DNA from 3 places in the Halotalea alkalilenta genome. Region 1 is predicted to be linked to each of the others. Evidence: predicted binding sites of a transcription regulator. Region 1 holds the regulator's gene; each other region holds the start of a gene.
What was found. Region 1 encodes PhoB, which activates phosphate uptake and scavenging genes when phosphate is short. Its sites were predicted from a motif close to TGTCATANNNNTGTCANA; they were not measured.
Positions count from the first base shown of each region.

Region 2: pstS (phosphate ABC transporter substrate-binding protein PstS) is a predicted target of PhoB. The motif match lies at 4,181-4,198, and genes of this name have one in related genera.
Region 3: A5892_RS15865 (esterase-like activity of phytase family protein) is a predicted target of PhoB. The motif match lies at 5,550-5,567, and genes of this name have one in related genera.

Region 1 is NZ_CP015243.1:446,261-453,191, forward strand. Features, by position in the region: gene A5892_RS02010 (DUF3100 domain-containing protein) at 1-1,146, shown strand, start outside; gene A5892_RS02015 (MFS transporter) at 1,151-2,431, opposite strand; gene A5892_RS02020 (HU family DNA-binding protein) at 2,736-3,014, opposite strand; gene ubiA (4-hydroxybenzoate octaprenyltransferase) at 3,476-4,363, shown strand; gene phoB (phosphate regulon transcriptional regulator PhoB) at 4,497-5,189, shown strand; gene phoR (phosphate regulon sensor histidine kinase PhoR) at 5,214-6,533, shown strand; gene A5892_RS02040 (N-acetylmuramoyl-L-alanine amidase) at 6,563-6,931, opposite strand, start outside.
Region 2 is NZ_CP015243.1:3,956,714-3,963,644, reverse strand. Features, by position in the region: gene A5892_RS17795 (glycosyl hydrolase family 8) at 1-313, shown strand, start outside; gene A5892_RS17790 (TOBE domain-containing protein) at 367-585, opposite strand; gene A5892_RS17785 (ABC transporter ATP-binding protein) at 619-1,449, opposite strand; gene ssuC (aliphatic sulfonate ABC transporter permease SsuC) at 1,498-2,307, opposite strand; gene A5892_RS17775 (NAD(P)H-dependent oxidoreductase) at 2,339-2,929, opposite strand; gene A5892_RS17770 (sulfate ABC transporter substrate-binding protein) at 2,959-4,026, opposite strand; gene pstS (phosphate ABC transporter substrate-binding protein PstS) at 4,293-5,342, shown strand; gene pstC (phosphate ABC transporter permease subunit PstC) at 5,443-6,384, shown strand; gene pstA (phosphate ABC transporter permease PstA) at 6,422-6,931, shown strand, end outside.
Region 3 is NZ_CP015243.1:3,546,248-3,553,178, reverse strand. Features, by position in the region: gene A5892_RS15885 (efflux RND transporter periplasmic adaptor subunit) at 1-1,181, opposite strand, end outside; gene betA (choline dehydrogenase) at 1,428-3,128, opposite strand; gene betB (betaine-aldehyde dehydrogenase) at 3,300-4,769, opposite strand; gene betI (transcriptional regulator BetI) at 4,816-5,406, opposite strand; gene A5892_RS15865 (esterase-like activity of phytase family protein) at 5,642-6,931, shown strand, end outside.

The DNA of each region.
Region 1 (6,931 bases):
GTTTGGCATACTCGCCTGCCGCGCCCGACGCAGGTCGACCTACCGCTTCAGTATCTTGCCGCCGCAGTGCTCCAACCAGCGCTGCTGCTGTTCATCGCCAAGCTCGGCCTGCTGGTCGGCGGCTCGCTGCCCAGGCTCGCCGATGCCGGCTGGGCGCTGGCGCTGCAGGAGGTCGGCAATGTGATCGGCTGCGTGCTGCTGGCGATGCCGGTGGCGCTGCTGCTCGGGATCAAACGCGAGGCGATCGGCGCGACTTTCTCGATCGGTCGCGAGCCGGGACTGGCGATCATCGGCGAGCGCTTCGGGATGAACTCCGCTGAAGGCCGCGGCGTACTCGCCGAGTACATCACCGGCACTCTGATCGGTGCGATCTTCATCTCGCTGTTCGCCGGCTTCGTCGCCAGCCTCGGCATCTTCCATCCCATCGCTCTGGGCATGGGTGCGGGAGTGGGCTCGGGCAGCATGACCGCCGCCGCAGTGGGCGCCATCGCCGCCCAGCACCCCGAGGTGGCCGACGAGGTGGCGACCTTCGCCGCCGCCGCCAACCTGATCGCGACGACCATCGGCACCTATTTCACTCTGTTCATCTCGCTGCCGCTGGCGGTGTGGACCTACAACAAGCTCGAACCGCTGATCGGGCGTCGCGCCCATCAGCCGCACCGGCCCGCAGCCGAGGTCGATGAGAGCGTGGTCCACGAAGTACCGGCGCTCGGCTACGGCCAGCGCCTGCTCGCCTGGCTGATGGTCGGCCTGATGGTGCTGGTAGGCAACTGGATCGGCTTCAGCGTGCCGATGCTCGAGGCACTGCCCGGTGTGGCACTGATCCTGATCGCCGTGGTGATCGGCGATGCGCTCTATCACGGTACCCGGCGCTTGCTGCCCGCCGTCTGCTGGGTCTCGCTGGTAGCGATGGCGATGACCTTCCCGGCGACGCCGTTCTCGGCCGAGATCAGCGCATTGACCGCCAAGGTCAACTTCCTCGCCATGGTCACCCCGATGCTGACCTTCGCCGGGCTTTCGCTGGCCAAGGACATTCCCGCCTTCCGCCAGCTGGGCTGGCGGATCGTGGTGGTATCGCTGCTGGCCAACGCAGGGGTCTTCCTCGGCGCCACGCTGATCGCCCAGTTCTTCGCCCACTCGCTCTGAGGCACTACCGAACGCCCTTTACCGGCAGGATCGCAAGCGCACCGACCAACGCCAGCGCAGCGGCGGTGATGAACAGGGCAACGTAGTTGCCGCCGCCGCCGATGGCGAGGAACAGCGGGGCCACCGCCGGCGCCAGCGACTGGGGCGCGGCGTTGGCGATGTTGAGGATACCCATGTTCTTCGCCGCGTCCTGCTCGCGATTCGGCAGGATATCGACCACCAGTGCCTGGTCGACGGCGAGATAGACGCCAAAGCCGAGCGATGAGACCACGATCGCGGCCAGGAAGCCGGTGAAGCTGCTGGTCACGGTGAGAATGCCAAGGCCCGCGGCGTAGACCAGCCCGGCGAGCAGCACGAACGGCTTGCGTCGGCGCGAGCGGTCGGAAAGCCAGCCGGAGATGAATGAAGCCAGCATCATGCAGCCGCCCATCACCAGCGAGGAAACGAACACCCGCCGGCCGATGTCCAGCGCATCGATGCCGAGCACGTCGGTGAGGTAGTAGACCTGATAGGTCATCAACATCGCCCCACCGATGAACAGCAAAAAGCGGCTCACCCAGGCCCAGGCGAAATCGGGATGCTGCCTGGGATCGAGCCAGAAATCGCGCAGCATCCCGAGCGTCGAGAATGGTTTGGGTGGCGCCAGCCCGGCCACCTCGGGCTCGGGGTAGCGAAGGGCGAACAGGAGCATGCATCCGAGCCCGATCAGCGCCGGGACCAGGAACATCGCCATGCCTTCGGCACCGACCAAGTCGACGATCGCCGCTCCGGAAAACACCGCGACGTTGGAAGACATGCCATAGAACGCCGAGACCCGCCCGCGCTGCTGTTCCGGCACCCGGTCGGGAATCACCGCGATCAGCGCGGAAAGCGTGGCATTGAGCCCGGCCTGGACCACGCACCAGAGCACCCCGACCCACCAGAGCGATGTGCTCGCACCGATTCCGGCGAGCCCCAACACCCCCACCAGCAGGCCACCGAACATCCACGGGCGTCGTCGCCCGAAGCGCGAGCGGGTACGATCCGAGAGCTGGCCGAACAGCGGATTGGCCACCATCGCCACTAGCGCACCGGCACCGAGAATGAACCCGAGGCTGACTGCTTTACCAGTCGGGTCGAGCTCGGCGACGCGGATTGCCATGGTGATCGTCACCGGGGTCATCACGGCGAGGAAAAGCCCGAACGAGGCGATCGTGTAGCGCAGCATGAAGCCCGCGCCAACCTCGGCCAGCACCGGCTCCATGCGGGAGCTATCCGCTAATCTCTCGTGCCGCTCCATCGGCATGCCCTTCTCCCGAAGCGTCTGGCGCCAGCGTCGAGTCGCTGCGCAGCCGTGCGATCATCCGCGCCGGGTTCCCTGATGGCGACTGAAGCCTCCATCGCAACCGAAAGCGCTTTCATCGCAGTCTGGGCCAGCGTCGGCACTCGCGCCAGGAACGAGCGAACGAGCCTGCCGAGGTAATCCACAGCGGGGCGGAAATGCGCGCACGAGCACGCCTCGTGACGAGACACGCAAAGAGGATCGAGAGAGGGGAATTCAAGTAGCGGCTACCGGCGACGAATGCCGCCGGTGCCGATCAGAGCGCGCCTTACTTGCTGGAAACGGCGTCTTTGAGGCCCTTGCCGGGCTTGAAGCTTACGTTCTTGCTCGCTGGAATGGTCAGCGGAGCGCCCGTCTGCGGGTTCTTGCCGGTGCGCTCGGCACGCTCGCGAACGGTGAAAGAACCGAAGCCGACCAAGGTGACGTCGTCACCCTTGGCGACACTGGCGGTGATCTCTTCGAGGATCACGTTCAGCACCTGGCTGGCCTTGTCCTTGGAGAGATCGGCCTGCTCGGCGATTGCCGCTGCGAGTTCTGGTTTACGCATCATTGCCTCCTGGGTATGCCATGACGATGGCGAATCTGCCGGCTGAGCCGGACGTTTTTTTGTTGAGCCAACCATCCCCCACGCTAATAGCGCGAAGAAGCCGACTCCGTACGGGGCGTCGCGATAAAGCTTCCTGCCGTCGCGACGACCGATGCTCCATCCGACAGTGAAACCGAAAGCCTCACCCACCGACGACTATCCAATCAGGCACCGGAGCCATCGAGGCAGCACCGCCTGTGCCATTTCCCGCCCGGTGATGCGGCGACCATATCACAAGCACTGGATGCCTTGGTCTGGGACGCATGCACGATGGTGCGAAAGCTCGGAAACAGCGTTCGACATGCTAGCAACACTCTCCGTCCCTGCCTAGACGTGTTTGGGCGTAGATAATCCGCCATGAATCCGGCTCTCATGCCGGTGTTACACTGCCGGTGTCCGATATCCGAGCATATGGAAACCCGATGTCCGCCTTCACCGCTCTTCAAACCGGTCCGCTGCGCCGCCTGCCCGACTTCGCCCGACTGATGCGCCTCGACCGCCCGATCGGCACCTGGCTGCTGATGTGGCCCACCCTCTGCGCCCTGTGGCTGGCCGCGGACGGTATGCCCAGCCGTCACATCCTGGTGATCTTCGTGCTCGGCGTCTATCTCATGCGCGCCGCCGGCTGCATCATCAACGACTACGCCGACCGCAACTTCGACGGCCACGTCAAGCGCACCAAGGAGCGGCCGCTGGCGACCGGGCGCATCTCTGCGCGCGAGGCATTGACGCTGTTCGCGATACTGTTGGTGGCGGCCTTCGTGCTGGTCTGTTTCACCAATCCGTTCACCGTGATGCTTTCTTTCGGCGCAGCCGCGCTGGCGGCGCTCTATCCGTTCATGAAGCGCTACACCCATCTGCCCCAGTTGGTACTTGGCGCCGCGTTCAGCTGGAGCATCCCGATGGCCTTCGCCGCGGTGACCGGCAGCGTGCCCGCCGCCGCCTGGTGGCTGTTCTTCGCCAACCTGGTGTGGACGCTGATGTACGACACCCAGTATGCGATGGTCGATCGCGACGACGACCTCAAGATCGGGGTCAAATCGACCGCGATACTGTTCGGCTCGCTGGACCTGGCCATCCTGGCGATGCTCCAGGCACTGGTCCTGCTGCTGCTCATCGGGCTCGGACTCTCGTTCTCCCTGGACGGCTACTTCTGGATCATGCTGCTGGGAATCGCTGCGCTGTTCGTTCATCAGCAATGGCTGACCCGGCATCGCTCGCGCGAGGGCTGCTTCCAGGCCTTTCTCAACAACCACTGGGTCGGTGTAGTGATGTTCGCCGGCATCAGTCTGGCCACCTGGCCCGCCTGACGGGGGTATGTCACGAGACTGTCACGTCACTGCGCTTGAATCGTCATGTGTCTGCGCCCCAGGGCGCGGTCGCGGGCCGGCAGAAGGCCGGGGATTCGCCCCGCCTGCAACCCACCCAGAGAGATGATCTGCAATGACCCGAACCGTGTTGATCGTCGATGACGAATCCTCCATCCGCGATATGATCGCGATCGCCCTGGAGATGGCCGACTTCCAGGTCCTCGAGGCCGACAGCGCGCAGCGGGCGCTGGCGCTGGCCGTCGACGAACGTCCCGATATGATCCTGCTCGACTGGATGATGCCCGGCATCAGCGGCGTCGAGCTGGCGAGAAGGCTCAAGCGCGAGGAGACCACTCGGGAAATCCCGGTGATCCTGCTCACCGCCAAGGGCGAGGAGGACAACAAGGTGCAAGGGCTCGAAGCCGGCGCCGACGACTACATCACCAAGCCGTTCTCGCCCCGCGAGCTGATCGCGCGGATGCGCGCAGTGCTGCGCAGGGCGGCGCCCGCGAGCCAGGGCGTGATCGAGGTCGATGGCCTGTCGATCAATACCGAGAGCCAGCGAATCAGCATCGACAACGAGCCGATCGACATGGGACCGACCGAATATCGCCTGCTGGCGTTCTTCATGTCCCACCAGGAGCGCGCCTACTCTCGCGCACAACTGCTCGACCAGGTCTGGGGCGCCAGCGTCTATGTCGAGGAGCGCACGGTCGACGTGCACATTCGCCGCTTGCGCAAGGCGCTCGGTGAGCGTCACGATTACCTGATCCAGACGGTGCGCGGCACCGGCTATAGGTTCTCACGCCAGCGCTCACGCGCCTGACAAGGAGGCGGCCACGGGCTCCCGATGCGCCATTGGACCCGCGAATTCTTGCTGCTCGCTCTATGCGGCGCGCTCGGCACCCTGCTGGGTGGGCACTACGGCCACTCCGGCTTCGGCCTTGCCGCCGGACTGGGACTCTACCTGCTTCTGACCTTTCGCCAGCTCAGGCGGCTGTATCGCTGGGCCAAGGCTCCAGATAGCGCCAATCCACCGTCGGCCACCGGGCTTTGGGGCGAGCTGTTCGATCGCCTCTACCGCTACCAGAAGCAGGAGCGCCAGCAGCAGGCCCACCTGCAGGGCGTGATCGATCGCGTCGAGCGCTCCTCGGAGGCGATGTACGACGCGATGGTGATCCTCGACGCCCACGCGGCGCTGGACAGCTGGAACGCGGCGGCGACCAGGATGCTCGGCTTCGAGCAGCCTCAGGATCGCGGCCAGCACGTCACCAACCTGCTGCGCCATCCGCGCTTCGTCCACTACTTCCTCGCCCAGAACTACGATGATCCGCTCGAACTGCCTTCGCCGGTCGACGAGTCGCGCACCTTGCAGTTCCAGATCACCCCGTTCGGCGATCACGAGCGCTTGATGGTGGTACGCGACATCACCCGACTGCAGCGACTCGAGCAGATGCGCCGCGACTTCGTCGCCAACGTCTCGCACGAGCTGCGCACCCCGCTGACGGTGTTCACCGGCTATCTCGAGCCACTGGCCCAGGCCGCTGAAACCGCGCTGCCGCCCAGGCTCGCGCGCGGCGTCGCGCAGATGGAGCAGCAGGCCGACCGCATGCGCCACCTGATCGACGACCTGCTGATGCTGTCGCGGCTCGAAAACGAGCAGAGCTTCTCGCCGCGTATCGCCGTCGATGTCGCCGCACTGATCCAACAGGTGCACAGCGACGGCGTCGCGCTGTCGAAGGGTCGCCAGAACTTCGAGCTCAAGATCGAGACCTCCGCTGAGCTGCTCGGCGCCCGCGAGGAGCTGCGCAGCGCGCTGACCAACCTGGTCTCCAACGCCGTACGCTACGCCGGCAACGGCCGCCGTATCGAACTGCGCTGGTACTTGGCCGACAGCGGCGAAGGCCGCCTGTCGGTGAGCGACGATGGCGAAGGCATCGAGCGGCGCCACCTTTCCCGTCTTACCGAGCGCTTCTACCGCGTCGACAAGAGCCGCTCCAGCGCGACCGGTGGCACCGGCCTTGGGCTTGCGATCGTCAAGCACGTGCTGCTGCGCCACCAGGGCCGGCTGGAGATCGAATCGAGCCTCGGCCGCGGCGCCCGCTTCACCCTCTGCTTCCCCGCCGAGCGGGTCAGCCTGCCGACGCCCAGCGACGCCTGCGCCGATTGAGCGGTCCACCGAGGGCGTGTTGACACGCCCTAGCTGCTGGCGAGGATCGCTCCAGCTTGAGCAGGACCGTGGTACTTCTCGATCAAGGCGAACAGGATCGCCGCGCTCTCGGCGTCGTAGAAGCCGGTGTGGTCGGTCGGCCTGAAGCGCATCTGGAAGCTCTTCAGCACCCGCAGGGTCTGATCGTCCATGCGCCCGGTCTGCTCGAGCCGATAGCCATAGCGCGCAAGGCCCTGCTGGAGCGCACGCACGCTGGGAACACGACCGTTGGAGAACTGGTTCAGGTAGCGGGCCACCGTGGCGCGCTCGGGCCAGGCGCCAACGCCCGCCTGGGCGAGGCGCTGCCAGGGGAAGAACGGCCCCGGATCGAGCTTGCGCCCGGGCGAGATATCGGAGTG
Region 2 (6,931 bases), 880 kb from region 1:
CTGGCCGCCTCGCTTTGGCTTCGAGAACATCCGCGTGCCGCTCTATTTCAGCTGGGGCAACCAGCGCGGCATCGGCACCCTGGAGAACATCGCGGTGTTCTGGAGTCGTCAGGCGTTGCCGCCCGCTTGGGTCGATGTGACCAGCGGAGAGCGCGCTCCCTACCCCCTTTCCGAGGGAGGGAGGGCGATCAAGGCGTTGCTGATTGGTGACCCCGATGGGGTGCCGCAGGTCGCAGGGCAGGACGAAAACTACTATTCGGCCATTTTGCTCCAGCTGGTGCGGGTCGCGCTGCACGATCTCGGCGTGAGCTGAACCTCGCTGCTCGGGTTCGCCTCAGGCCGGCTGAAAGCGCCTGAAGGATGAGGTCAGAGCCTTGCCAAGGCCACCTCGGTGGCCTTGACGAAGGCCAGCACCGGGCTGCCGACGGCGAGCTCGAGCTCGCGTACCGAACGGGTGGTGATCACCGAGGTGACGATACCGTGAGGGGTTTCGACATCGATCTCGCTGAGCACGTCGCCTTCATGGATGTGCTTGATCCGGCCGCGGAACTGATTGCGCGGGTTGAGTGCGGGTTCGGATGACATATGACGACTCCTTGAATGGTGGGAAAATCGGGTTCAGATCGCGATCGAGGCGGGCTCGATGCTGGTGATCGAGGCGTCGGTGCCGGCGTCGGCGCTGTCGCGCTCTTCACCGGTCAGCCGCTCGAGCAGCGCCGCCTCGTAAGCGACCAGACGCGGGTCGGTGGGCGAGCGCGGCCGAGGCAGCTCGATTTTGAGGTCAAGATCGATCCGGCCGTGGTCGAGCAGGATCACCCGGTCGGCCAGGGTCACCGCTTCCGAGACGTCGTGGGTGACCAGCACCAGGGTGAAGCCATGCTGGCGCCACAGCCGCTCGATCAGCCGGTGCATGCTCGAACGGGTCAGGGCATCCAGGGCGCCCAGCGGTTCGTCGAGCAAGAGCAGCTGCGGGCTGTGGGCCAGTGCGCGGGCCAGCGAGACGCGCGAGCGCTGGCCGCCGGATAGCTGGGAGGGCCAGTCCTTTTCACGCTCGCCGAGGCCGACCTCGGCCAGCGCTGCCCTGGCGAGCTGGCGATCGACGCCGAGTGCTGCGTTGTCGAGTACCCGCTTCCACGGCAGCAGCCTGGGCTCCTGGAACATCAGCCGGATCTCCCGGATCCGCTGGGAGAGCGGGGCACCGCGCCAGGAGAGCGTGCCGCCATCGGCCTGGTCGAGTCCGGCGAGCAGCCGCAGCAGGGTCGACTTGCCGCAGCCGCTGCGCCCGATGATCGCCACCACCTCACCTTCCTTGATCTCCAGATCGAGATTCGAAAGCACCGGGGTGTCGCCGAAGCTGCGCTCGACGCCTTGCAGCCTCAGCGCGACCGGTGCGAGCGCCTCGGCGGTCGCCGGTTCGGGCCGGCGCAGATAGGAAACGGAAGGGCTCATCGTTATCTCCTCGCCCGTGCGGGCATCAGTCGAATCGGTGGACGGACGTCAGCGGGTGCGCTTGGGCTGAAAAGCCGGGTGCCAGCGTAGCCACCAATGCTCCAGGCTCTTGGCGAGCAAGTCGGCGAGCTTGCCGAGCAGTGCATAGAGCAGGATCGACAGCAGTACCACGTCGGTCTGGAGGAACTCACGAGCGTCCATGGCGAGATAGCCGAGCCCATCGGTGGCGCTGATCGTCTCGGCGACGATCAGGGTCAGCCACATCAGTCCCAGGGCGAAGCGGGCCCCGACCAGAATCGACGGCAAGGCGCCGGGCAGTATCACCTGCCAGAACAGGCTCGGTCCGCGCAGGCCATAGCTTCTGGCCATCTCGATCAGCTGTGGGTCGACGTTCCTGATCCCGTGGTAGGTGTTGAGGTAGACCGGGAACAGGGTGCCGAGGGCGACGAGGAATATCTTCGCCGTCTCGCCGATCCCGAACCACAGGATCACCAGCGGGATCAGCGCCAGGTGAGGGACGTTCCTGATCATCTGCAGGCTGGTGTCGAGCAGCTGCGAGGCGGTACGCGAGAGCCCGGTGAGAAAGCCCAGCGCGAGCCCCAGCCCGCCGCCGATCGCGAAGCCGATCAGCGCTCTTTGGGCGCTGGCCCACAGGTGATGGGGCAGCGAGCCGTCGAGGGTGAGCCGCCAGCCGGCCTCGATCACCGCCGAGGGCGCCGGCAGCACTCGCGCCGAAAGCCAGCCGCGATCGGCGGCGAGCTCCCAGGCAGCGAGCAGTAGCAGCGGCAGCAGCCAGGGAATGAGCAGGTCGAAAGCGGCGCTCAGCGAGCGGTTTGTTTGGGAACGTGGCGAAGCCATCGATCTTTCTCCTCTACGAACGAATCCTGCTTCATAACGCCAGCCGCGAAGTCCAGGCGGCGTGGAGGACGCTGCTGTGGGGACCCGCGAGCTGGACCAGGAAGTGTTCCAGCGCTTCCTCGAGGCGGGCTGCGAGCGGCGGTTCGAAGCGATAGCCGATAGTCCTGCCGCGGTCGTCCTTGCGCGAAGGTAGCTCGGCACTCGCGGTGTAGACGCTGGCGCCGAGCAGGGTCGCCTTGAGATTGCGCAGGATTGGCGCGAGCGCATGCTCCGCGGCCTGTACGCTGGCCGCGGAGCCGCCGCTTGCGAGCACCAGTGCGGGGCGTCCGCGCAGGTGGCGTTCGGGAATCACCTCGAGCAGCGATTTGGTCAGCGCGGTGATCGAGCCGGTGTAGACCGGCGTGGCGATGATCACCCCCCGGGCGCGGTCGACCTTGGCCAGATAGTCGCGAATCGCGGGGTCGGAAGTGTCGACCCCGAGCAGCGCAGCGGCGCTGAACTGTTCCAGGCGGACATGATCGCAGTCGATCCCGAGCGCCTCGAGGCGCTCGGCCAGATGCTCGGCGAGCGCAGAGGAGCGCGACGGGGCTGATGGGCTGCCGTGGATCACGACGACGTGCATGTGCTGCTCCTAAAAAACGGTGTCGAGGTTCAACGACGGAAGATCTGGTCGAACACCCCGTTGTCGCCGAAGTGCTGGCTCTGGGCTTGGTTCCATCCGCCGAAGACGTCGTCGATGGTCACCAGGTCGAGCTCGGGAAAGCGGGCCAAGTCCTCGGCCGGTACGCCTTCCGGGTTGCGCGGACGGTAGTAGTGGGCGGCAGCGATGCGCTGTCCCTCGGTGGAGTAAAGGTGCTCGAGATAGGCGCGGGCGGCGCGTTCGGCGGCTTCGCCCTTGCGCGAGACGTTGCGTTCGACCAACGCCACCGGCGGCTCGGTGAGGATGCTCAGGCTTGGAGCAACGAGTTCGTACTCCCCTTCACCGAGTTCCTCGGTGGCGAGAAAGGCTTCGTTCTCCCACGCCAGCAGTACGTCACCCTGACCGCGCTGGATGAAAGTGTTGGTCGAACCGCGCGCGCCGCTGTCGAGTATCGCCACGTTGGCGTAGAGCTTGGAGACGTAGTCGCGGGCATAGTCCTGAGCGGCGGCGACTTCTTGTTCGAAGGCCGGGTCGTCGAGCTTGGACAGGTCGCCGAGCTGCTGCTTGAGCGCCCAGGCCCAGGCGGCGAGGTAGTTCCAGCGGGCACCGCCCGAGGTCTTGGGATTGGGGGTGATCACCGAGACGTCGTCTCGAATCAGGTCGTCCCAGTCATGGATGCCCTTCGGGTTTCCCTTGCGTACCAGGAACACGATGGTCGAGGTGTAGGGAGTAGAATTGTCGGGCAGCGCCTGCTGCCAGTCCTCGGCCACACCGCCGTCGCGCTGTGCGATCGCATCGATGTCGTAGGCCAGCGCGAGGGTGACTACGTCAGCGGGGGCGCCTTCGATCACACTGCGCGCCTGGCTGCCGGAGCCGCCGTGGCTCGTTTGCACGGTGACGTCGTCGCCGCTTTGGCCTCGGTACCACTCGCGGAAGGCGGCGTTGTAGTCCTGGTAGAGTTCCCGGGTGGGATCATAAGAGACGTTGAGCAGGGTGATGTTCTCGGCCCGCGCGCCTTCGGGCAGGATGAGTGCGGCGGCCAGGGCGAGAGGAATGATCAGCGATGGACGAAACGACATTTGGGGCTCCCTGAGGACAAAGCGATGCGGCGCTTCGAAGGCCGCGCAGTGGGAGCAGGTTAGGGGCTTCTTTAATAACCACTAAATACAGAGTTTTGGTTTTGTTATTCTCGTGTGGAATATCTCGGCGTCCTCGTCATGCCAACGCCACGTCGGTGACACAAAACTGACATATGGCGTTGATAGGGTAGCACCACGTCGGAGGCATCCGCTCCGTCCACACTTGCCAGTTCTTTCTAGTGTCAGCTCTCCCTTGGAGATCACGAATGCTCAAGCGCACCTCTTTGCTGTTCGCCGCCACGCTGGCCCTTGGCGTTTCCGTGCAGGCCCAGGCGCAGTCCTCGACGATCACCGGTGCTGGCGCGACCTTCCCTTACCCGGTCTACTCGCAGTGGGCGGATGACTACCAGGATGAAAGCGGTGTCGGCCTCAACTACCAGGCGATCGGCTCCGGTGGCGGGATTCGCCAGATCACCGCGGGTACCGTGACCTTCGGCGCCTCCGACGCACCGCTCTCCGCCGAGCAGCAGGAGCGCGATGGGCTGGTGCAGTTTCCGATGATCATGGGGGGCGTGGTGCCGGTGATCAATGCGGATATCCCCGCCGGTGAGCTCAAGCTCGATGGTGAGACGCTCGCGGCGATCTATCTCGGTGAGATCCAGCGCTGGAACGACGAGCGCATCGCTGCGCTCAACCCGGAGCTTGAGCTGCCTGACACCCGGATCACCCCGGTCTATCGCTCCGATGGCTCGGGCACCAACTTCCTCTTCACCCACTACTTGAGCCAGGTCAGTGAAGAGTTCGCCAATACCGTCGGCGAGGGCAACTCGGTGGCATGGCCCAGTGGGGTCGGCGCCCAGGCCAACGGTGGGGTCGCCGCCCAGGTGGGTAACGTCAGGGGGGCGATCGGCTACGTCGAATACGCTTATGCCAAGCAAAACGATCTCAACGCCGTGCAGCTCGAGAACAGCGATGGCCAGTACGTAGCACCGAGCGCGGAGAGCTTCGCCGCCGCCGCCGCCAACGCCGACTGGTCGAATTCGCCTGGTTTCGCACTGGTGCTGACCAACCAGCCTGGCGAGCAGAGCTGGCCGATCACCGGGGTTTCGTACATCCTGATGCACAAGCAGGCGAGCAACGCGGCCGCTTCTCGCAGTGCGCTCGAGTTCTTCGATTGGGCCTACGCCAATGGTGAAGCGGCGGCCAATGCGCTGGACTACGTCAGCATGCCCGACAACGTGGTCGAATTGGTCAAGGCCAACGTATGGTCACAGATCCAGGCCGACGGCCAGCCGGTCTGGGCCGGGGCCGAGTAAACAGGCTGTGCCGCCGGGACGCGCAGGCTGCGCGTCCCGGCGCTATCGTAGTGCCACTTAGTTGGCGCAGGGGAGACAAGCATCCAATGGGTAGTCAGCCATGAGTAGCGAGCAGAGCCGCTCCGACCAGCCGCATCATCTCGGCGCCAATCGCCGCGAGCTGCGGCTTTTGGCCCGCAATGGCATGATCGACCGCTGGTTCGAGCGTGGCACCTGTAGTTTCGCGGTACTGGTGCTGGCGCTGTTGGGCGCGATCATGCTGTCTTTGTTGATTTCGGCCTGGCCTGCGCTCGCCACCTACGGTGTGGACTTCTTCACCCAGACCCGCTGGTCGGCCAACCAGGAGGTATTCGGCGCCTGGCCTGCGATCTACGGCACCTTGGTGACTTCGCTGATCGCGGTGGCGATCGCGGTACCGGTCTCGTTCGGGATCGCGATCTTCCTCACCGAGAAGTGCCCGGCAGCGCTGCGCCGGCCGCTCGGCGTCACCATCGAGCTGCTCGCCGGCATTCCCTCGATCATCTACGGGATGTGGGGGATCATGGTGCTCGGGCCATTCCTGCAGTGGCTCGCGCCTGAGCTGTTCCCCGCCGGCACCGGCCTTGCCACCGCCGGGATCATCCTCGCGGTGATGATCATTCCCTTCATCACCGCGATCACCCGCGATGTGATGTCCACCGTGCCTTCGGTGACCCGCGAGTCGGCCTATGGGCTCGGCTGCACCACTTGGGAGGTGGTGCGCAGCGTGATCTTCCCCTCGGTGCGCGGCGGGCTGGTCGGCGGGGTCATCCTCGGTCTTGGCCGGGCGCTCGGCGAGACCATGGCGGTGGCCTTCGTGATCGGCAACAACCTGTTCCTCAATCCGACGCTGACCGGGCAGGGAACCTCGATCGCCGCGCTGATCGCCAGCCAGTTCCCCGAGGCCGATGGCATCCAGCGCTCGGCGCTGCTCGCGCTCGGACTGGTGCTGTTTTTGATCACCTTCGTGGTGCTTGCGATCGCGCGCTACATGCTGATGCGCATCGAGCGCCGCGCACCTTGATCCTGATCCTCACCCTGACCCCGTATCGGACGATAAGATGAGAAACGAGAATTCCGTCTACCGCCGCCGCCGGCTGATCAACCGTTCGATCATGACGCTCTGCGTCAGCGCCGCGGTGTTCGGTATCGTCTGGCTGCTGCTGATCCTGTTCACCCTGGTGTGGCAGGGCACCACCGCGCTGTCGCTCGAGGTGTTCACCGAGCGTACCCGGATGTCCGGCGGCGGGCTCGGCAATGCGATCATCGGCAGCCTGATCATGACCGTCGGCGGTACCGTGGTCGGCACCATCGTCGGGATCGCGGCGGGTACCTGGCTTGCCGAGTACGGCGGGCGATCCAGGCTCGCTACGGTCATCCGCTTCATCAACGACGTGCTGCTGTCGGCACCCTCGATCATCATCGGGCTGTTCATCTACGCTGTGGTGGTGCTGCCGATGGGGCGCTTTTCCGGCTGGGCCGGGATCGCCGCGCTCGCCGTGATCATCATCCCCGTGGTGATCCGCTCCACCGAGGACATGCTGAAGCTGGTGCCCAATACCCTGCGGGAA
Region 3 (6,931 bases), 1.3 Mb from region 1:
GCGCGCTGCGTGCTCGGCTGCTCGCCGGGCAGACTATGACTGACCACCTCGACCTGCATGCCGGTGCGCAGCCGGTCGACACCGTCGACCACTACCTGTTCGCCCGGCTCGAGGCCGCTGGCGATAGCGACGGAGCTCGAGCCGCTGGCGGCCATCGTCACCGGTCGCCGCTCGACCCGCTGGTTTTCGTCGACGACGTAGACGAAGAGTCCGTCCTGGGCGGTCTGCAGTGCGGTTTCCGGGATCACCACCGCATCCGGCAGTACCTCCAGCTGCAGCCTCACGTTGACGAACTGGTTCGGATAGAGCACGGCATCGGGATTGTCGAACCGCGCGCGCATGCGCAGGGTACCGGTCTCGACGTCGATCGTGCTGTCGAGGCTCGAGAGCTGGCCGCTGGCGAGGTGCTGGCGCTCGCCGCTGGTGTAGATATCCACCTGCATGCCGGTGGCCAGCTGGCCGGCGATTTCGGCCCGGTACTGAGAGGGCAGCGAGAAGATCACCGAGATCGGATCGAGCTGGGTGATGGTCAGGATCGGATCGGTGTCGCCGCTCGACACCAGATTGCCGGGATCGACGTTGCGAATGCCGACCACGCCGTCGACCGGTGAGGTGAGCACCGTGTAGCTGAGATCGACCTCGGCGCTTTCGATCGCGGCGCGGTCGGCGGCCACCATGCCCTGGTACTGGCGCACCAGCTGGCGCTGGGTATCGAGCTCCTGGACAGCGATCGCGCTGGCGTTGCCGAGGCGTTGGTAGCGGGCCAGATCGGCTTCGGCGGTGGCCAGCTGGGCCTCGTCCTGCGCCAGCTGGCCGCGGGCCTGGGCGAGCGCCGCGCGATAGCTGCGGTCGTCGATGCGGGCAACCACCTGCCCGCGGCTGACCCACTCGCCTTCCTCCAGCTCGATCGACTCCAAGGTGCCCTCGACGCGAGGTCGCAGTGAGACGTTTGCGAGCGAGGCGACGGTGCCGAGTGCCGATACGTGGACCGGGAAATCCCTGCGGTTCGCCGGCATGGTCGAGACCGAGCTGGTCATCGACGCACCGGCGCCGCGTGGTCCCGGGGTGGATTCGGTATCGGCGGAGGGGCGATACCAGTAGTAGAGCAGCACAGCGAGCAGCAAAAGGCTCAGCACGAGCGCCAGCCAGAGCGGGCGGCGGGAAACGGCGGACTCTCTCATCGGTGAGTTGACTCGTCCTTGATCGGGTGGGCGAGGGCGGAAGCTGGCCAGGCTTGGGACGCCCCGTGGGACACGGTGCCATTCCGCTAGTGTTCAAGCGTACTGGTTTAATGTGGGCAGAGTAAGGAGGGATTGCGCAGAGATGGTGGTTGGCTTCAGTCTTGCGCTAGATGCACCGACGCCGCCCAAGCGAAGCCCGGGCGGCGTCGGTGCCGGCAGCTTCATCGAAGGAAGCGCCGGGAGCGATCAGCTCGGTACCGGACTCAGGTCCACCCGCGTCTCACCGATCGCCTGCGCTTTGTAGTAGCCGGCGGTGCTCTTTTCCAGTGGCTTGCGCCCGCGTACCCGATCGGCGAGCTTCTCCGCCATCATGATGGTGGTGGCGTTGAGGTTGCCGGTGATGATCAGCGGCATGAGGGAGGCATCGATCACCCGCAGCGCCTCCAGCCCATGGACACGCCCCTCGCCATCGACCACGGCCAGCTCGTCATTGCCCATCCGGCAGCTGCCGCAGGGGTGGTAGGCGGTCTCGGCATGCGCGCGAACGAAGGCGTCCAGCTCGGCATCGGACTGCTTGTCCTCTCCGGGAGCGATCTCGCGGCCGCGGTAAGGGTCCATCGCCGGCTGCTCGATGATCTCCCGGGTCAGCCGGATCGCAGAGCGGAACTCCTCCCAGTCGCGGGCATCGCTCATGTAGTTGAACAGGATGCTCGGCGCCGCCGCGGGGTCGCGCGAGCGCAGTTTGACCCGCCCGCGGCTTTTCGAGCGCATCGAGCCGACGTGGGCTTGAAAGCCGTGTGCCTGCACCGCGCTCTTGCCGTTGTAGCTGATCGCGATCGGCAGGAAGTGATACTGGATGTTGGGCCAGGGCTCGGCTGCGTCGGTGCGCAGGAAGCCACCGGCCTCGAACTGGTTGCTGGCGCCTATTCCGGTGCCGTTGAACAGCCACTGCGCACCGATCTTCGGCTGGTTGTGCAGTTTCAGCGCGGGATAGAGCGAGACCGGCTGCTTGCACTCGTACTGGATGTACATCTCCAGGTGGTCCTGGAGATTCTTGCCGACCCCGGGGAGGGCATGGACCAGCGGGATATCCAGCTCGGCCAGCCATTGCGGGTCGCCCACTCCGGAGCGGCTCAGGATCGCGGGAGAGGCGATCGCGCCGGCGCAGAGCAGCACCTCGCGGCGGGCGCGAACCTGCTGGCGTTGGCCGTGCCTGTCGTACTCGACGCCGGTCGCGCGCTTGCCTTCGAACAGTACCCGATCGGTGGTGGCATGGGTCTCGATAGTCAGGTTCGAGCGCTTGCTGGCCTGGTCGAGGTAGCCTCGCGCGGTCGAGGCGCGACGTCCCTGCTTGGTCACCGTGCGGTCCATCGGGCCGAAGCCCTCCTGGTGGTAGCCGTTGAGATCGTCGGTCTCGGCATAGCCGGCCTGCACTGCGGCATCGACGAAGGCGCGGTTGAGCGGATGGTCGTCGACCCTGGACGTGGTCACCGACACCGGGCCGTCGCCGCCGTGATACTCGTTGGCACCGATGTCGCGGCCCTCCGACTTCCTATAGTAGGGCAGGCAGTCGGCGTAGCTCCAGTCCTCGAGTCCGGGCTGCTCGGCCCAGTTGTCCAGGTCCATCGCGTTGCCCCGGATGTAGCACATGCCGTTGATCAACGACGAGCCGCCGAGTCCCTTGCCGCGCCCGCACTCCATCCGGCGGTTGTCCATGTACGGCTCAGGATCGGTTTCGAACGCCCAGTTGTAGCGCTTGCCTTGCAGCGGGTAGGCCAGCGCCGCAGGCATCTGGGTGCGAAAGTCGAGGCGATAGTCGGGACCGCCGGCTTCGAGCAGCAGCACGCTGACTTCGGGATCCTCGGTCAGGCGCGCGGCGAGTACGTTGCCGGCCGAGCCTGCGCCGACGATGACGTAGTCGAATTCTCGAATCGGTTGGGTAGCCATCTGTCTGTCTACTCCTTGTCTCGGGCGCCGGCGCCTTGCGTGGTTCGTCGACCCCACTCGAGGGGGTGTCGTCCGTCGGCGCTGGATGTCATGGAAACCGGGCCGCGCGGGCCGCAACGATATAGCGATCTGAAGTGGGCGCCGCTCGGCGGCGCCTGGGTCGGCCTAGGGTCAGAACGCGCTGGGGAAGGGGCCCATCTCGATCAGTACCGACTTGTGCTTGGTGAAGTGCTTGAGCGTCTCGGCACCATTCTCGAACCCGACTCCCGACTGCTTGTAGCCGCCGACCGGCATTTCCGCCGGTGACTCACCCCAGGTGTTGACCCAGCAGATGCCCGCTTCGAGGCGATGAATCACCCGATGGGCACGGTTGAGGCTCTCGGTGAAGACGCCGGCGGCGAGTCCGTACTCGGTATCGTTGGCGCGGCGAATCACTTCCTCTTCATCGTCGAAGGCGAGGATCGAGAGCACCGGGCCGAAGATTTCCTCGCGGACGATGCGCATGTCGTCCGCGCAGTCGGTGTAGACGGTCGGTGCGACGAAGGCGCCAGCGGCGAGCGCGCCCTCGCGCATCCGCTCCCCGCCAGCCAGCAGCCGCGCGCCATCGGCCTGGGCATGGTCGAAGTAGGCGAGCACCTTCTCCATATGCTCGAAACTCACCAGCGGGCCGAAGTTGGTCGCGGCATCGAGTGGATCGCCGGCCTTGATCCGCTGCATCCGCTCGAGCAGCTTGGCTTCGAATGCCGCCTTCACCGTGCGTTCGACGAAGACCCGGGTGCCGTTGGTGCAGACCTGGCCGGTGGAGAAGAAGTTGGCGACCATCGCCGCGTCCACCGCGCGGTCGAGATCGGCGTCCGCGAACACGATGAATGGGGACTTGCCACCCAGCTCCATGGTCACTTCCTTGAGCGTCGAGGCGGCGGAGGCGGACATCACCTTCTTGCCGGTACCGACCTCGCCGGTGAACGAGATCTTGTCGATTCCCGGATGCGCGGTGAGCATCGCGCCGACCTCTCCCGCGCCCTGGACCACATTGAACACGCCCGCCGGCACCCCGGCCTCGGCATAGATCTTCGCCAGCTCGATCGCGGTGAGCGGCGTGACTTCGCTCGGCTTGAACACCATCGCATTGCCGGCGGCGAGCGCCGGAGCGGATTTCCACAGGGCGATCTGGATCGGGTAGTTCCATGCGCCGATCGCGCCGCAAACACCGATCGGTTCGCGACGGGTATAGAAGAAGGCATCTTCGCGCAGCGGCTGCTGGGTGCCTTCGATCGCCGTGGCGAGGCCGGCGAAGTACTCGAGTACGTCGGCGCCGGTGACGATGTCCACCGTCAGGGTCTCGGCCAGTGCCTTGCCGGTGTCGAGGGTCTCGAGCCGGGCCAGTTCATCGTTACGCGAGCGCAGGATGTCCACTGCGCGACGCAGGATGCGCGAGCGCTCCATCGCGGTCATCGAGGCCCAGACCCGCTGGCCGCGCCGGGCGGCTGCCACTGCGCGATCGACGTCGGCCTGGGATGCCTCCTGGACCTCGGCGAGAGGTTCGCCGGTGGCCGGGTTGATCGTCTCGAAGGTCCGGCCGGAGGTGGCATCGACCAGCTGACCGTCGATGTAGAGCTGAAGGGGCGGCAGACTGCTCATGGGGCGACTCCCTGGTGTTCGTATGTGTGCGGTGGTGCTTAGGCGGTCACGGCTTGCGATGCAGGCAGTCGCCGGCATAGCGGCGCGCGATCCGCACTGCGGCATCGACATCGAAGCGCTCTGGCATCAGCGCGCCGCGAAGCCATAGCCCGTCGATCATCGCCGCCAGGCCGCGAGCCGCATCGCGTGCCTGATCGAGCGGCAGTTCGCGGTTGAACTGATGGCAAAGATTCGAATACAGCCGGCGATCATTGACCCGCTGCAGCCGCTTGAGCTGCGGCCGGTGCATGCTCGAGGCCCAGAACGCAAGCCAGGTCTTCATCACCGACTCGCTCAGCTGGGTGCGATCGAAGTTGCCCTCGATGATCGCAACCAGGTGCCCCTCCACATCCTCTACGTCGAGCAGTGCGCGGCGGCTCGCCACCGCTGCGCGCAGCTGGCTGAGGATGTGGCGCATGGTCGCCTCGAGCAGGCCGTCCTTGCCGCCGAAGTAGTGGCTGATGATTCCTGCCGAGACGCCCGCCCGCTGCGCGATCCTGATGATGGTGGTGTCGTGGAGACCGAGCTCTTCGATGGATACCAACGTGGCTTCGATCAACTGCTTGCGGCGGATGGGCTCCATGCCGACCTTGGGCATCTTGTTTCTCCTGGCTCGCGGCGACGCCTCGGCATCGACCGCGTTGGCCATTAGTCTATAAGAATTATATTGAACGATCAATCAACAAAGATCGAGCGCTGGCGAAAGGCCATAGACTAGCGCCGAAAGGTCGCCGATGGGGGCGACATCAAGCTGTCACCCCGCCTTCCTATAGTGCCGCTTGGATCAATTTCTCCGCCCCGATCCGAGGGCTGCTCAAGCAAGGAGGGAAGACGTGGACTCGATCAAGAACGGCCTGGCGCTATCGACTGGGTGTCTGCTGCTCGCGCTGAACGGGGCGGCACTCGCCCAGCAGCAGGTATCGGCGGTGCTGGCGGGTCATGCGATCCTGCCGATGGAGGCTCGTTTGGAAGTTCCGCAGGATGCGCCCGACGACATGAGGATCAGCGGCAAGTACACCGGCGCCGAGCGGGTCATGGAGCTGGGCAGCGTGCCGGGTATGTCCGCCGACCGTCCGACGGGGTACGGCCTGCCGATCGAAGGCCAGCCTTTGCAGGGGCACTCGGGGATCAAGAGGATGGCGGACGGTACCTACTGGGTATTGAGCGACAACGGATTCGGTAGCAAGGCCAACTCCCCCGACGCGATGCTCTATCTCAACCATTACCGGATCGATTTCGACGACGGCTCGGTCACTCGCCTGGATACCGTGTTCCTGCACGACCCGGATGGAAAAGTCCCGTTTCATATCGTCAATGAGAGTAGCGAGAAGCGCTACCTCACCGGCAGTGACTTCGATCCGGAAAGCTTCCAGTTCGCCGGCGGATGGCTTTGGATCGGCGATGAGTTCGGTCCTTTCCTGATCCAGGCCGAGCTGGACGGCAAGGTGGTCGCGGTATTCGAAACCGAAGTGGACGGCCAGGTGGTGCGCTCCCCCGACAGCCCCCGATGGAGATCGCCCGGCACGCCGGATGGCGAACTGGATTTCCAGGTCTCGCGTTCGAAGGGCTTCGAGGGAATGGCGGCGTCGCCAGATGGCCGGAAGCTCTATCCGCTGCTCGAGGGCGCGCTCTGGAACGCGGCGGAGCAAGCGTACGAAAACGAGCACGGCAAGCGCTATCTGCATCTTTTGGAATTCGACGTCGAGCGTCGGGCCTGGAGTGGGCGCAGTTGGAAGTACGTGCTGGAAGACGACGGCAACGCCATCGGTGACTTCAACATGATCGATCCCGACTCCGCACTGGTGATCGAACGGGACAACGGCGAAGGCACTGCCGATCGGGCATGCGCGCAAGGGGAAGCCACTAGCGGGTGTTTCAGCAACGTCGCGCGGTTCAAGCGCATCTATCGGATCGACTTCTCGGACGCCGATGTGGGACAGCCTGTCGAGAAAACCGCCTACGTCGACCTGCTGGACATCCGCGATCCAGAAGGGGTGGCGCGCAAACCGTTGAACGATGGAAGGTTCACCTTCCCCTTCTTCACCATCGAGAATGTCGATGTCGTGGATGATCGCCATATCATCGTAGGTAACGACAATAACTTCCCCTTCTCATCCAGCCGC